Regions from separate parts of the Yersinia antarctica genome, predicted to be linked through region 3. Evidence: predicted binding sites of a transcription regulator. Region 3 holds the regulator's gene; each other region holds the start of a gene.

Region 1 (3,526 bases), 1.5 Mb from region 3:
TCGAGTCACCGGTGTGGATACCCATCGCATCGAAGTTTTCGATGGAGCAGACGATGATGCAGTTGTCGTTTTTGTCACGCACAACTTCCATCTCATACTCTTTCCAACCAATCAGCGACTCATCGATCAACAGCTCTTTGGTTGGCGATAAATCCAGCCCACGTTCACAAATCTCTTCAAACTCTTCACGGTTATACGCGATACCGCCGCCGGTGCCGCCCATAGTAAAGGAAGGGCGGATAATACAAGGGAAGCCCACATCAGCCGCTACGGCCAGTGCTTCTTCCATATTGTGCGCGATACCAGAACGTGCAGTGTCCAAACCAATTTTCTTCATCGCGATATCAAAGCGACGGCGGTCTTCTGCTTTATCGATAGCATCGGCAGTGGCACCAATCATGGTGACACCAAACTCAGCCAGAACGCCCTTGCGTTCCAGCTCCAGCGCACAGTTCAGTGCGGTTTGGCCACCCATAGTGGGCAAAACGGCATCTGGACGCTCTTTTTCAATAATTTTGCGTACCACTTCCCAGTGGATTGGCTCGATATAAGTGGCGTCGGCCATTTCCGGGTCAGTCATGATGGTTGCCGGATTGGAGTTCACCAGAATGACACGGTAACCTTCTTCACGCAGTGCCTTACAAGCCTGAGCCCCAGAGTAGTCAAACTCACAGGCCTGGCCGATAACGATTGGGCCAGCGCCCAGAATCAGGATGCTTTTTATATCTGTACGTTTTGGCATGGTTTGAGGCTCCTGATTATTTATTGGTATGGCTACTGTTACGGCTTGCAGTTGTTGCGCGGTAAGCTTCAATCAGTTCGATAAAGTGATCAAACAATGGCGCTGCATCATGCGGACCTGGGCTGGCCTCTGGGTGCCCCTGGAAGCTAAATGCGGCTTTATCTGTACGGTGAATCCCTTGCAGAGAACCATCGAATAAAGAAACATGCGTAGTCCGCAGGTTGGATGGCAATGTGGTTTCATCTACCGCAAAACCGTGGTTCTGTGCGGTGATCATCACGCAATCGGCATCTAAATCTTTCACCGGATGGTTGCCACCGTGGTGACCAAACTTCATTTTTACCGTTTTTGCACCACTGGCCAGCGCCAGTAATTGGTGGCCTAAACAGATGCCGAACACCGGAATGTCGGTTTCCAGAAAACGCTTAATGGCCGCGATAGCATAATCACATGGCTCTGGGTCACCTGGGCCGTTGGATAAGAAAATGCCATCTGGGTTCAGCTTCAGCACCTCTTCTGCCGGTGTCTGTGCCGGAACTACCGTCAGGCGACAGCCTCTATCCACCAGCATGCGCAGAATATTGCGCTTCACGCCGTAGTCGTATGCCACCACATGGAATGGCAAATCTTCTGGTGGCGTTGCCGCAGGTAAGTCACCTTCCAGAGTCCAGCTACCTTGCAACCAGTCATAACGCTCTTTCGTGCTCACTTCTTTTGCCAGATCCATCCCCTTCAGGCCCGGGAATGCTTTCGCCTTTTCTAGTGCTAAAGTGGCATCAGACAAGTCACCCACAATAATGCAGCCGTTTTGTGCCCCTTTCTCACGCAGCAAACGTGTCAGCTTACGCGTATCGATATCAGCAATCGCAACAATGTTGTGGCGCTTGAGATACTCAGCTAAGCCTTCTTCATTACGGTAGTTGCTGGCAATCAAAGGCAGGTCGCGAATAACAAGACCTTGGGCGTGTACTGCGGAGGATTCTTCGTCGGAAGCATTAGTGCCGACATTGCCGATATGAGGATAAGTAAGGGTAACGATCTGGCGGGAGTAGGAAGGATCAGTGAGGATTTCTTGATAACCGGTCATCGACGTATTGAAGACCACTTCCCCCACTGCCGTACCCTCTGCCCCGATGGCCCGACCGTGAAATTGGGTTCCGTCTTCGAGAACCAATAGCGCTGACTTAATCAAAACATCCTCCAAGGAATAAACAGTCACATTATTTGCATATTAATTCATATCTAGCGATCTAAATCAATGCAAAAACCGCCCTCAAAGCTAATTTTTGGCAAATTGGGCGCATTTTAATGATGAGTGACGCTTTTGTCTAGCCAAAGTGCCATTTTTTCTCTGTTTTTTACCGTTCTCATTAAAATGAGTGGATTATAGCGGTAAAAACACATGCTAACTTAACATAGTAAACGGTTGCGAGGTGTAGTGACTGAGAAATATCGTTCCAGAGCAGTAAAAATCAGAACCAATGACCAAGGAAGGGATTAAAAGACAAAAAAATAGACAAAAACATAGATAAATAAAGGTTATATCAATAATTATTGATGAAATAATTATTTATTAAAAAAAATAAAAAAGGACAATAAAATATTGCCCTGTTATCAAACGATTATGATAAAAACAACCACATCACTGGCTGTGCTTTACACCTTTAAAGTTCATTCAAATTCAATACATCACGCATATCAAACAAGCCATTATCCCGCATTGACACCCAAATAGCCGATTTAACCGCACCATTGGCAAAAGTCATACGGCTGGTCGCTTTGTGTGTGATCTCAACGCGCTCGCCAATATCAGCAAACATAGCCGTATGCTCTCCAACAATATCGCCAGCACGCACGGTTGCGAAACCGATAGTGCCGGGTTTGCGTTCGCCGGTATGACCTTCACGGATATAAACCGCGCAATCTTTCAGTGAACGCCCTAGTGAGTCAGCAATTGCCTCCCCCATCGCCAGCGCAGTACCTGAAGGTGCATCAACTTTATGCCGATGATGTGCCTCGATTATTTCGATATCGGTATAGTCGCCCATCACTTTCGCTGCCTTCTCTAGCAGCTTTAGCACCACATTAACCCCAACACTGAAATTGGCAGCGAACACAATAGCAATGTCCGTTGCCGCAGCCCTGATGGCTTCTTTACCTGCATCATCAAAGCCAGTAGTGCCAATTATCATCGCCTTACCATATTGACGACAAATGGCTAAATGCTCCAGCGTGCCTTCAGGCCGGGTAAAATCGATCAACACATCAAAATGATCAACTACGTCAGATAAATCATCACTTACTGTGATGTTTAACAACCCCGCTCCAGCCAGTTCGCCGGCATCGCTCCCCACTAATGTGGATCCGACACGTTCAACAGCAGCCCCCAGCACCACACCTTCAGTGTGAGTAATTGCCTGGATAAGTTGTCGGCCCATACGGCCACCCGCGCCGACAACAGCGATACGAATTGTTGAATCAGTCATACTTCCTCTCATATTGTGTCATCTACCCTGACCAAGGTTCAGATTAGCCGCCCGCTATGGACTCTGCCAGCCTATTTAATCTGTATTAGAAAAAAATGATATACGCATGCTTTTATCAGTGAAACCACTTAATTCCTTACATACCCGTCATACTTCAAGCTGCATGTGCGTTGACTGCGTTCGTTACTCGGCCCACCCTTGGGCCTCGCCTCGTTAAGGCCGCCGCAAGCCGCCTTCCTGCAACTCGAATTATTTAGGGTAAAATACTCGGAAACACTTCATCTGGCATAGTGCGGTT
Region 2 (3,526 bases), 970 kb from region 3:
CTTCTTTTTCATACCAGTGCAGATGCACCAACGGCAGAGATAGCCATTCGATGTTCACTGGCGTGCCAATCAGGTTGACCATCGCTGACGGGGTGTTAACCACCGGCGTCGGTAAGGGCAGGTCCAAAATGGCGCGCAGGTGCAGTTCAAACTGGCTTATTGACGCACCATTTTGCGTCCAGTGACCGCTATTATGCACCCGTGGTGCCAGCTCATTGATCAACAGATTGTCGCCAACGATAAAGCACTCCATGGCCATTACGCCAACATAATTCAGCTCATCCATAATGGCTGACAGCATTTTTTCAGCTTGTTGCTGTAATCTGCTATCGGGCTGTGGCAAAGCCACGCTCATACGCAGGATGCCATCTTCATGCAGATTGTGGGTTAACGGGTAAAACACCGATTTGCCTTGGCTGCTGCGTGCGCCGACCAGCGAAACTTCACCGCTGAAGTTAATCCCTTGCTCAACGATGCATTCACCGTAAGCATCAGTTGGCAAGGTATCTTGATCACCTGCCCGCAACCGCCACTGACCACGTCCGTCATAGCCTCCGACCCGACGTTTGACAATGGCTAGCTCACCTAATGTTGCAAAGACCTGCGGCCATTCGCTGCTACTTGCTAATAGCTGCCAGGGTGCGGTTGGCAGATTCAGGCTATCGAGCAATTGCTTTTGTGTCAGGCGATCTGCCAGACGCGGGAAGATATCACGGTTAACAAAAGCCGTGTGTGTGGCGAGTTCGCGGGTTAACGCTGTTTCTGGCCAGCGCTCAATCTCGGCGGTAATCACACTGTGCTGATAAGGCACGGCTTCAGGTTCTGCATCCAAGCCCACCGGATAAACTGCAATACCCAGGGGTTCGCCAGCCTGACGCAGCATGCGTCCTAGCTGACCATTACCTAATACGCAAACTGGTTTCATGCCTTCACCTGTAAGTCTGGCACCCGAGGATCTGGATTATCCAGCACTTCGTCAGTTTGGCTTTTGCGCCAATCAGCCAGACGAGCGGCTAATTCAGCATCGTGCAATGCCAATATTTGTGCGGCCAGCAAGGCGGCATTGGCAGCACCGGCTTTACCGATAGCCAAGGTTCCCACCGGGATACCGCGCGGCATTTGTACAATCGAATACAGGCTGTCGACGCCACTCAGCGCAGCACTTTGTACCGGAACACCTAAAACAGGTACCAGCGTTTTTGCCGCAATCATACCCGGCAGATGTGCAGCACCACCGGCACCGGCAACTATCACCTGTAGGCCATTGGCTTGGGCTGACTCGGCAAAACTGAACAGCTTATCGGGGGTGCGGTGTGCGGAGACAACTTCCACATGAAATGGAACATTGAGCGTGGTGAGCACGTCAGCGGCGAACTGCATGGTGGCCCAGTCACTCTTGGACCCCATTACGATAGCGATTTTAACCCCGGCTGCATAAGCCGAATCGAGGTTAGCTCCCATGAGTGTAAAGCTCCTGTGATTGCGCAAGCGTCGGCCAGAATGATTTTACTTAAATCGTGACTGGCGAAGAGGGCGTAGAGCATATCATGAGCCAAAGGCGAGGAAAACGGTTGCGTCGCGGCTTTTAGTGGGATTTATCGGTTTTTTATACCCACTCGCCAGATAAACCTGAAGGTCAAAATGGGAATTTAATCAACTCAACACTGTCTGCCGTGACTTTGACCATCGAACCCTCAACATGCCAGGCACCGAGAACCACACGATGGGCGGTTGTGGCGGGGAGTGCTACGGGGTGAATCGCTGGGCGATGCGTATGCCCGTGGATCATCCAACTGACGCCATTACGTTGGAAGCTATCAATCACTGCTTGTTGATTTACATCCATGATAAGTTCAGATTTGCCGCTATTGTTCTGCTGACTTTGGTTACGCATATAAGCCGCAATGCGTAAACGAAAACGCAGAGGTAGCCACAGGAACAGTTTTTGAATCAGTGGATTATGTACTCTACGACGAAAATGCTGATATTCGGTGTCATCGGTGCACAGTGTATCACCATGTAAAATAACAATTTTACGGTCATACAGTTCGACGACTATCTCTTCCGGCAGCAGGGTCATACCACTTTCTTGAGCAAAGCGTTTACCGAGCAAAAAGTCACGATTACCGTGGATAAAGTAGCAAGGTATACCCCGTTGTTGGAGTGATTTCAGCGCAGCGGCAACTTGCCGGTACAGTGGTTCGGGGTCATCATCGCCAATCCAGGACTCGAACAGATCACCCAGGATATATAACGCATCAGCATGAATGGCTTCACGCTGTATAAAATGCAGGAAACCGGCAGTGATTGCCGGTTCCTGAACGCTAAGATGCAAATCTGCAATAAAAAGCGTGCTCATTAAGCTGTCATTATTCGCTGATAGTGACGCTTTTGATGATCACATCTTCTTTTGGTACATCCTGATGCATACCGCTACGGCCAGTAGCAACGTTTTTGATTTTATCAACAACGTCCAAACCTTCAGTAACTTCAGCAAATACGCAGTAACCCCAACCATCTGGGCGCTCTGAACGGAAGTTCAGGAAGTCGTTGTCGGCAACGTTAATGAAGAACTGTGCAGTGGCAGAGTGCGGATCGTTGGTACGCGCCATTGCCAGGGTGCCACGGGTGTTTTTCAGGCCGTTGTTAGCTTCGTTTTTGATAGTTGCATCCGTGGTTTTCTGGTTCATGCCCGGCTCAAAACCACCGCCTTGAATCATGAAACCGTCGATAACACGGTGGAAGATAGTGTTATCATAGAAGCCTTTACGGCAGTAGTTCAGGAAGTTTTCAACGGTAACCGGCGCTTTATCCGCGAAGGTATTGACGACGATATCGCCGTGATTAGTATGAAACGTGACCATAATAATGTTCCTGCTAGTGTAATAGTGTATTCACAAATGAGTCGTAACTCTTTAGACGGCTCTTATATCATAACTCTGAGATTGAGTCAGCACTCGAAACGCCAGCAAGAAGTGTGAAAAAGTGCTGAATCAGTGGCTGATTTACCGCATAATCTGGTGATATCCTTTTATCTCCCTCGCCCTTGACGTTGTTTGCGCTCTACCGGCAACGCCAATGAGTTTGGGTATAAACCATGCTTACCGCAAAACAAAAACCACGGAATGTCCCGATGCTAAAGATTTTTAATACACTGAGTCGCCAAAAAGAGGAATTCAAGCCTATTCATGCCGGTAAAATTGGTATGTACGTATGCGGGATCACCATTTATGACCTGTGTCACATTGGGCATGGGCGTACTTTTGTCGCTTTCGACGTCGTGGCGCGTTATTTGCGTTATTTAGGTTACTCTCTGACGTATGTGCGTAATGTTACCGATGTTGACGATAAAATTATCAAGCGCGCATTGGAAAACAATGAAAGCTGTGAGCAACTGACGACACGTATGCTGGCAGAAATGCATAAAGATTTCGATGCACTGAATCTTGAACGCCCTGATTTAGAGCCGCGTGCGACTCACCATATTCCTGAAATTATTGCGCTGACTGAGCGTTTGATTGCCCGT
Region 3 (3,526 bases):
TTCTTCAATATTGCCAACCGTGGCGTCGCCGACCATGTAGGCGTCTATCTGGGTAACGGTAAGTTCATTCAGTCCCCACGCACTGGTGAAGAAATTCGTATCAGTATGCTGGACAATGACTACTGGCAGGATCATTACGTTGGCGCACGCCGTGTGGTCACACCGAAAACCATCCGCTAAGACTTCAGTTTGCGCCCGGTTGTCCTACCGGGTGCTGATGGCACAATAACGCCCCTGCACTTGTTATCCCCATGGCATAACGGTGATACAATCACCCATCAAACAGTATGGTTATATCTGTCATTCCTGTTGAAAGTTGTTAAGATTAATACCCACAACAAAAATACAACAATTAAGCTTTAACCGCTCTTCGCCACCTCACTGCCCGTGGCAATTGATGTGATTTGAGGAGCAAACACCCTGAGCAACCCCGAAAGGAGAGAGCGATGTCTTTTGAATTACCGGCATTACCCTATGCGCAAAATGCGCTAGAGCCCCACATCTCAGCTGAAACGCTGGAATACCACTACGGCAAGCATCACAACACCTATGTGGTTAATCTCAATAACTTGATTAAAGACACTGAGTTTGCGGGTAAGACGCTGGAAGAGATTGTAAAAACCGCTAATGGCGGGATCTTTAATAATGCGGCCCAAGTCTGGAACCACACCTTCTACTGGCACTGCCTGTCACCTAACGGCGGCGGCGAACCTACGGGCAAAGTTGCCGATGCCATTAATCAATCATTTGGTTCTTTTGCTGAATTTAAAGCACAATTTACTGATGCGGCAGTAAAAAACTTTGGTGCGGGCTGGACCTGGCTGGTTAAAAAAGCAGATGGCACACTGGCGATTGTCAGTACGTCTAATGCAGCAACTCCACTGACCACCAACGATAAACCAGTGTTAACCGTAGATGTGTGGGAACATGCTTACTATATTGATTACCGCAATGCGCGGCCAAAATACCTGGAAAACTTCTGGGCACTGGTTAACTGGTCTTTCGTTGAGAAAAATTTAGCCTGATACGGCAAGAAGAGTGACAACCCATCGTCGCATTACGCGTAAAAATAATTAAGGGCGGGATTAACCCGCCCTACTTATCACTTCACACCGGCAAGCGGTTTAATTAATTCATTACCGCCACGAAGCTAAAGACAATAATCATCGCCAGCGCACCAACAGTCGTAATCAGCGACATTTTCAGATTGGTATCCATAAAAACTCCTTAGCCGGTTAGTTTGTAGTAGGGAAAAGGCACATAGTTAGTGTGTTAAATTATTTTCCCACAGTTCAGAAAAAAAATCTTGTGCTCATTACGCACTTTATAACTTTGATTACCCCTTTCACTTTTCCTCCAGATCAGCCAAAATTCGCAGTTCATAACTGCATACCGACTAATAACGTCCAATAAATACTCTCAGACAATCAGCTGATTTAACTTCCCAGCCTAATATCGTGTTTTTGTCTGAGCGGTTTTCGGGTTATGCAGGCAAACGATTAACATAATACTTACCCTACTGTAACCGGTAAGCTTAGGAGTCATTCTTTTTATGGCAACGATTAAAGATGTGGCCAAACACGCGGGTGTGTCCACCACCACCGTTTCGCACGTTATCAACAAAACTCGTTTCGTCGCCGAGAATACCAAGGCTGCGGTGTGGGCTGCCATTAAAGAACTGCATTATTCACCCAGCGCTGTAGCCCGCAGTTTGAAAGTTAATCACACTAAATCAATTGGTTTACTGGCAACATCCAGCGAAGCGCCCTATTTTGCCGAAGTGATCGAAGCGGTCGAAAATAGTTGTTATAGCAAAGGTTATACCCTGATTTTATGTAATTCTCATAATAATCTGGACAAGCAAAAAGCTTATCTGGCGATGTTGGCACAAAAACGTGTCGATGGGTTGCTGGTGATGTGTTCAGAATATCCTGAGCAGCTACTCGGGATGTTGGAAGAATATCGCAATATCCCAATGGTCGTCATGGATTGGGGAACCGCACGGGGTGATTTTACTGACTCGATTATTGATAACGCTTTTGAAGGCGGCTATTTGGCGGGCCGTTACCTGATTGAGCGCGGTCATCGTGACATTGGGGCTATCCCCGGCCAGTTAGCCCGTAATACCGGTGGTGGCCGCCACCAGGGCTTCCTGAAAGCACTGGAAGAAGCAAATATTACCCTGCGTGATGAGTGGGTGGTCCAAGGGGATTTTGAACCGGAATCCGGTTATAAAGCGATGCATCAAATCCTGACACAAAAACATCGCCCAACGGCGGTGTTCTGTGGCGGCGATATTATGGCCATGGGCGCGATATGTGCTGCTGATGAGTTGGGCCTACGGATACCACAAGATATTTCGGTGATCGGGTATGATAATGTGCGTAATGCGCGCTATTTCTCGCCGGCGCTTACCACTATTCACCAGCCCAAAGAGCGCTTGGGCGAAACGGCCTTTGCCATGTTACTTGACCGTATTGTCAGCAAACGTGAAGATTCGCAGACCATTGAGGTACACCCTAAACTGATTGAGCGCCGTTCTGTCGCTGATGGCCCGTTCCTCGATTATCGCCGTTAATCCTCTCCTGCCGGTAGTGTTTAGCTCTATCGGCGGCTAATCTTGCCTCATTAATCCTCAGTCATTGATTGATAACTCACTGTCATCTTTCAACCATTCGGTATTAAGTGTGACACTGTCACCTAGATATTCCAGCAGCCAGGCCAATGCTGGTGAATGGTTGTTCTGCTCCCAGGTCAAGCAACATGGACTATCGGGCAACGGTTCAGCCAGCGTCAGTGCCGCTAGCTTCCCTTGCTCAATCAACGGCGATACCATGTGTGCCGGCACCATCCCGATGCACAATCCTGCACACAGGCAATCGATTCCCGTTGCCCAGTCCGGGGCGACCAATCGCTGCTGGTTTGCTAAAGTCCAGGTGTCACGTTTAGGTAAATTACGGGCGGTATCTTCCAGGCAAAGTGAGGGATAAGGCCGTAACTGATTATCGCTAAGTGGCTCGGTTAATTGGGCTAAAGGATGATCGACACTCACCACACAATGCCAGCTTAAAAAGCCCATATCGCGAAAGATGAACCGCCCACCGACCGGGATCGCGCGGGTCGCACCAATGGCCATTTCCGCCTGCCCATCCACCAGCGCATCCCACACACCGTTGAATACTTCATAGCGTACCCGCAGTTCAATATCAGGAAAATGTCGGTAAAAATCCAACACTAAACGGCGACTACGCTGTGGTTTAACAATTTTATCTATTACTATATTTAACTGCCCACGCCAACCATTCGCCACCTGTTGACACTGACGGCGTGTGTCATTCATTTTTTTGATAACATCTCGCGCATCTTTAATAAAAACCACGCCAGCTTCGGTTAATTCCACATCGCGATGACGTCGTTCAAACAACGGAACGGCCAACCACTCTTCCAACTGGCGCACCGTATAACTAATCGCAGACGGTACGCGGTGCAATTCTTGAGCAGCAGCACTGAAACTCCCAGTACGGGC
Region 4 (3,526 bases), 1.3 Mb from region 3:
GCCTTCATAAAGCTTGGTATAGGGCAGTGGCATGGCGCATACCATATTGCCTAAATCAGCCTGTTGCAGTAACTGCGGCATATTCAGGTCAATAAGCAAGGTACCATTACGGCCTCGACGCTCAACGATGATCGCCCCATCAGCTTCCAGTACTTTTAATGCGTGCTGAACTACACCGACTGAGATACCGAAATCTTCTGATAATTCATCGATGGTTTTAAGTCGATTACCGGGGCGCTCACCAATTAAATAGCGCGCCATGGATACCAATGCCAACCCTTCTTTTTTTATGAATTTCTTACTCATGGTAGGTCAATTCAGCCTTATTTCACTCAGCAATAAAATCTATTACCGAGTAATAAATAGTAAGGGGATAATTGTAGCCACACTATTAATTTTAGTTGTATGGATAGCTAGACATTCATCCGAATGTCTCATCGTGGCAATATTAAGGTAGGATATATGAGATCTGTATCACGTTCTACCAAATTTAAACGTAATAACCAGATGGTTTTTTTAGAACAGAAATAGAGGAGAGGCTGAGCAGCCTCTCGATGATAAATTCAATAGTTAGATGACTTTATGTGGGCCGAAACATTCATAATGTATATGCGCGGATGCTACCCCTTGCGCCAATAACTGGCTGCCAGCATATTGCATAAATGCCAGCGGGCCACAGAAATAATAATGTCTATTGGGATCGGCCGCCAGCCACTGATGTGAACTGAGATCCATCAGCCCTTGGCTGTGATAATTATCACCGGCACGGTCCTGAGCGGTGGGTTCGCGGTACCACACGTGGCGGCTAAGATTCGGCATATTCTGTGCAAGGGTCGCGACTTCATCGGCAAACGCGTGTACCCGGCCATTTTCAGCGGCATGTAGCCAATGTATCGGCGCTGCATGTTGGTTATCATGAAGGGTATTGAGCATACTTAACATTGGCGTCTGGCCGACACCGGCAGAAATCAATGCAACAGGCGTTTCTGGTGAGATATCGAGAAAGAAATCGCCACGAGGGGGAGCGATACGTACACTATCTCCTTCGTGCAGTTGCTGGTGTAAATAGTTAGAAACTGTGCCTTGTTCTTCGCGTTTCACCGCAATACGGTAAGTCTTGCCATTGGGTGCCGCAGTGAGTGAGTATTGGCGGATTTCCTGATATTCAAGTTGTTCATCTTCAATATAAATCCCCAGATATTGCCCCGGTTTGAAATCCAATACCCGGCCACCGTCTTCCGGCGCTAACACAAAGCTGCAAATCACCTCGCTCTGCATCTCTTTTTTAATGATACGAAAACGGCGTAAGGTCCGCCAGCCACCGGTGCTGGCCTCTCCCTGCTGATAAATCTGACTTTCTCGCTGAATAAAAACATCTGCCAACACACCATAGGCCTTACCCCAGGCATCTAACACTTCTTGGCCGGGGGAGAACATCTCATCCAGAGTGCTGATCAGATGATGGCCGACAATGGCATAGTGCTCAGGTTGAATATTCAGGCTGGTATGTTTCTGAGCAATACGCTCAACAGCGGGCAGTAGTGCAGCCAAATTATCGATATTGGCTGCATAGGCGCAAATCGCATTAAACAGAGCTTCACGCTGATCGCCATTAAACTGATTACTCATATTGAAAATGTGCTTCAGCTCAGGGTTGTGCTCAAACATGCGATCATAAAAATGTGCAGTGAGTTTGGGGCCGGTGGCTGCAAGTAACGGAATGGTGGACTGAACGGTAGCGATGGTTTGGTTATCTAGCATGGTGTGCTCCTTATTCCCGTGGTACTCGGCGTCACAGCGGTTTTGTTACTCGGCCCATCTACGAGCCTTGCTGCCACGCTAATTACTTTGGGTATTATAGTGTGTAAATCAATACATGTATTTTAAATGCATCTTATAAATTGCACCCTAATTTGTAAATGCAGATTCCACTTATAAGGGATTACCTTGACGTGTCAGCTCACAGAATGTGAAAAAATCACATGATGAATATGAGGATAATTCCGTTGCACTGGATGAAGTCTGAACAGGTCAAAGCCTTACGCAGTCTGAAGCCAATCGTTTGCGTAAAAACCTCTGTCAAGACCTATCTTACCGGGGGGGAAACAGTTTACACTGTGGGCTAGAACCCAAACGGGTAGCCCACTAGGTATAACTTGTTAGCTAAGTCAGGAGAGCCGGATGTTAAAGCGTGAAATGAACATTGCCGATTATGATGCAGATTTATGGCGTGCAATGGAGCAAGAAGTGGTGCGCCAGGAAGAGCACATTGAGCTGATTGCCTCTGAGAACTACACCAGCCCGCGTGTTATGCAGGCGCAAGGTTCTCAGTTGACGAATAAATATGCTGAAGGTTATCCAGGCAAACGTTACTACGGTGGCTGTGAGTATGTTGACGTTGTTGAGCAACTGGCCATTGACCGTGCTAAGGCGTTGTTCGGTGCCGATTACGCTAACGTTCAGCCACATTCCGGTTCTCAGGCAAACGTCTCTGTTTACTCTGCATTGCTGCAACCCGGTGATACTGTATTGGGGATGAACCTGGCCCATGGCGGCCACCTGACCCACGGCTCACCGGTTAACTTCTCCGGTAAACTGTACAATATCGTACCTTACGGTATCGATGAATCTGGTCAGATTGATTATGAAGATCTGGCGCGTCAGGCCGAAATTCATAAACCAAAAATGATTATCGGTGGCTTCTCCGCTTATTCCGGTATCGTTGATTGGGCAAAAATGCGTGAAATCGCTGATAGCATCGACGCATGGTTTTTTGTCGATATGGCTCACGTAGCAGGTCTGGTTGCTGCTGGCGTTTATCCTAACCCAGTTCCACATGCACATGTCGTTACCACGACCACGCACAAAACATTGGCTGGCCCACGTGGCGGTCTGATCTTGGCGAAAGGCGGTGATGAAGATCTGTACAAGAAACTGAACTCTTCTGTTTTCCCTGGTAACCAGGGTGGCCCATTGATGCATGTTATTGCCGGTAAAGCGGTAGCATTGAAAGAAGCCATGGAGCCTGAGTTCAAAATTTACCAGCAACAAGTAGTTAACAATGCCAAAGCGATGGTGTCAGTGTTCCAGGAGCGCGGCTATAAAGTGGTTTCTGGTGGTACTGAGAACCACCTGTTCCTGTTGGATCTGGTGGATAAAGATATCACCGGTAAAGACGCCGATGCCGCTTTGGGCCGTGCGAATATTACCGTGAACAAAAACAGCGTACCTAATGATCCAAGAAGTCCGTTTGTGACTTCAGGCGTGCGTATCGGTAGCCCAGCGATTACCCGCCGTGGCTTCAAAGAAGCGGAATCTCGCGAACTGGCTGGCTGGATGTGTGATGTGTTGGATAACATCAACGATGAAGCAACCATTGAGCGCGTGAAACAGAAAGTACTGGCTATCTGCGCCCGCTTACCGGTTTACGCATAATATTGCTGGATATCGTTAAGCTGTAATGAAAACCCGCGAATGCGGGTTTTTTTATATCTGATATTGATATCTGTAGCGTGAATGTAACGAT

What was found. The regulator PurR, encoded in region 3, represses purine synthesis genes. The targets are predictions, from matches to a motif close to CANGCAAACGTTTGCNTG.
Region 1: carA (glutamine-hydrolyzing carbamoyl-phosphate synthase small subunit) is a predicted target of PurR. The motif match lies at 2,158-2,175, and genes of this name have one in related genera.
Region 2: purE (5-(carboxyamino)imidazole ribonucleotide mutase) is a predicted target of PurR. The motif match lies at 1,561-1,578, and genes of this name have one in related genera.
Region 4: glyA (serine hydroxymethyltransferase) is a predicted target of PurR. The motif match lies at 2,052-2,069, and genes of this name have one in related genera.

Annotation. Positions count from the first base shown of each region.
Region 1 is NZ_JBSJQF010000001.1:784,528-788,053, reverse strand. Features, by position in the region: gene carB (carbamoyl-phosphate synthase large subunit) at 1-742, opposite strand, end outside; gene carA (glutamine-hydrolyzing carbamoyl-phosphate synthase small subunit) at 759-1,934, opposite strand; gene dapB (4-hydroxy-tetrahydrodipicolinate reductase) at 2,407-3,228, opposite strand.
Region 2 is NZ_JBSJQF010000001.1:1,361,112-1,364,637, forward strand. Features, by position in the region: gene purK (5-(carboxyamino)imidazole ribonucleotide synthase) at 1-925, opposite strand, end outside; gene purE (5-(carboxyamino)imidazole ribonucleotide mutase) at 922-1,461, opposite strand; gene ACWJJO_RS06150 (UDP-2,3-diacylglucosamine diphosphatase) at 1,637-2,359, opposite strand; gene ppiB (peptidylprolyl isomerase B) at 2,370-2,864, opposite strand; gene cysS (cysteine--tRNA ligase) at 3,134-3,526, shown strand, end outside.
Region 3 is NZ_JBSJQF010000001.1:2,329,209-2,332,734, reverse strand. Features, by position in the region: gene ACWJJO_RS10750 (C40 family peptidase) at 1-180, shown strand, start outside; gene sodB (superoxide dismutase [Fe]) at 447-1,025, shown strand; gene cydH (cytochrome bd-I oxidase subunit CydH) at 1,129-1,218, opposite strand; gene purR (HTH-type transcriptional repressor PurR) at 1,553-2,578, shown strand; gene punR (DNA-binding transcriptional activator PunR) at 2,636-3,526, opposite strand, start outside.
Region 4 is NZ_JBSJQF010000001.1:3,640,049-3,643,574, reverse strand. Features, by position in the region: gene yhfZ (GntR family transcriptional regulator YhfZ) at 1-306, opposite strand, end outside; partial or broken gene hmpA (NO-inducible flavohemoprotein) at 571-1,773, opposite strand; gene glyA (serine hydroxymethyltransferase) at 2,182-3,435, shown strand.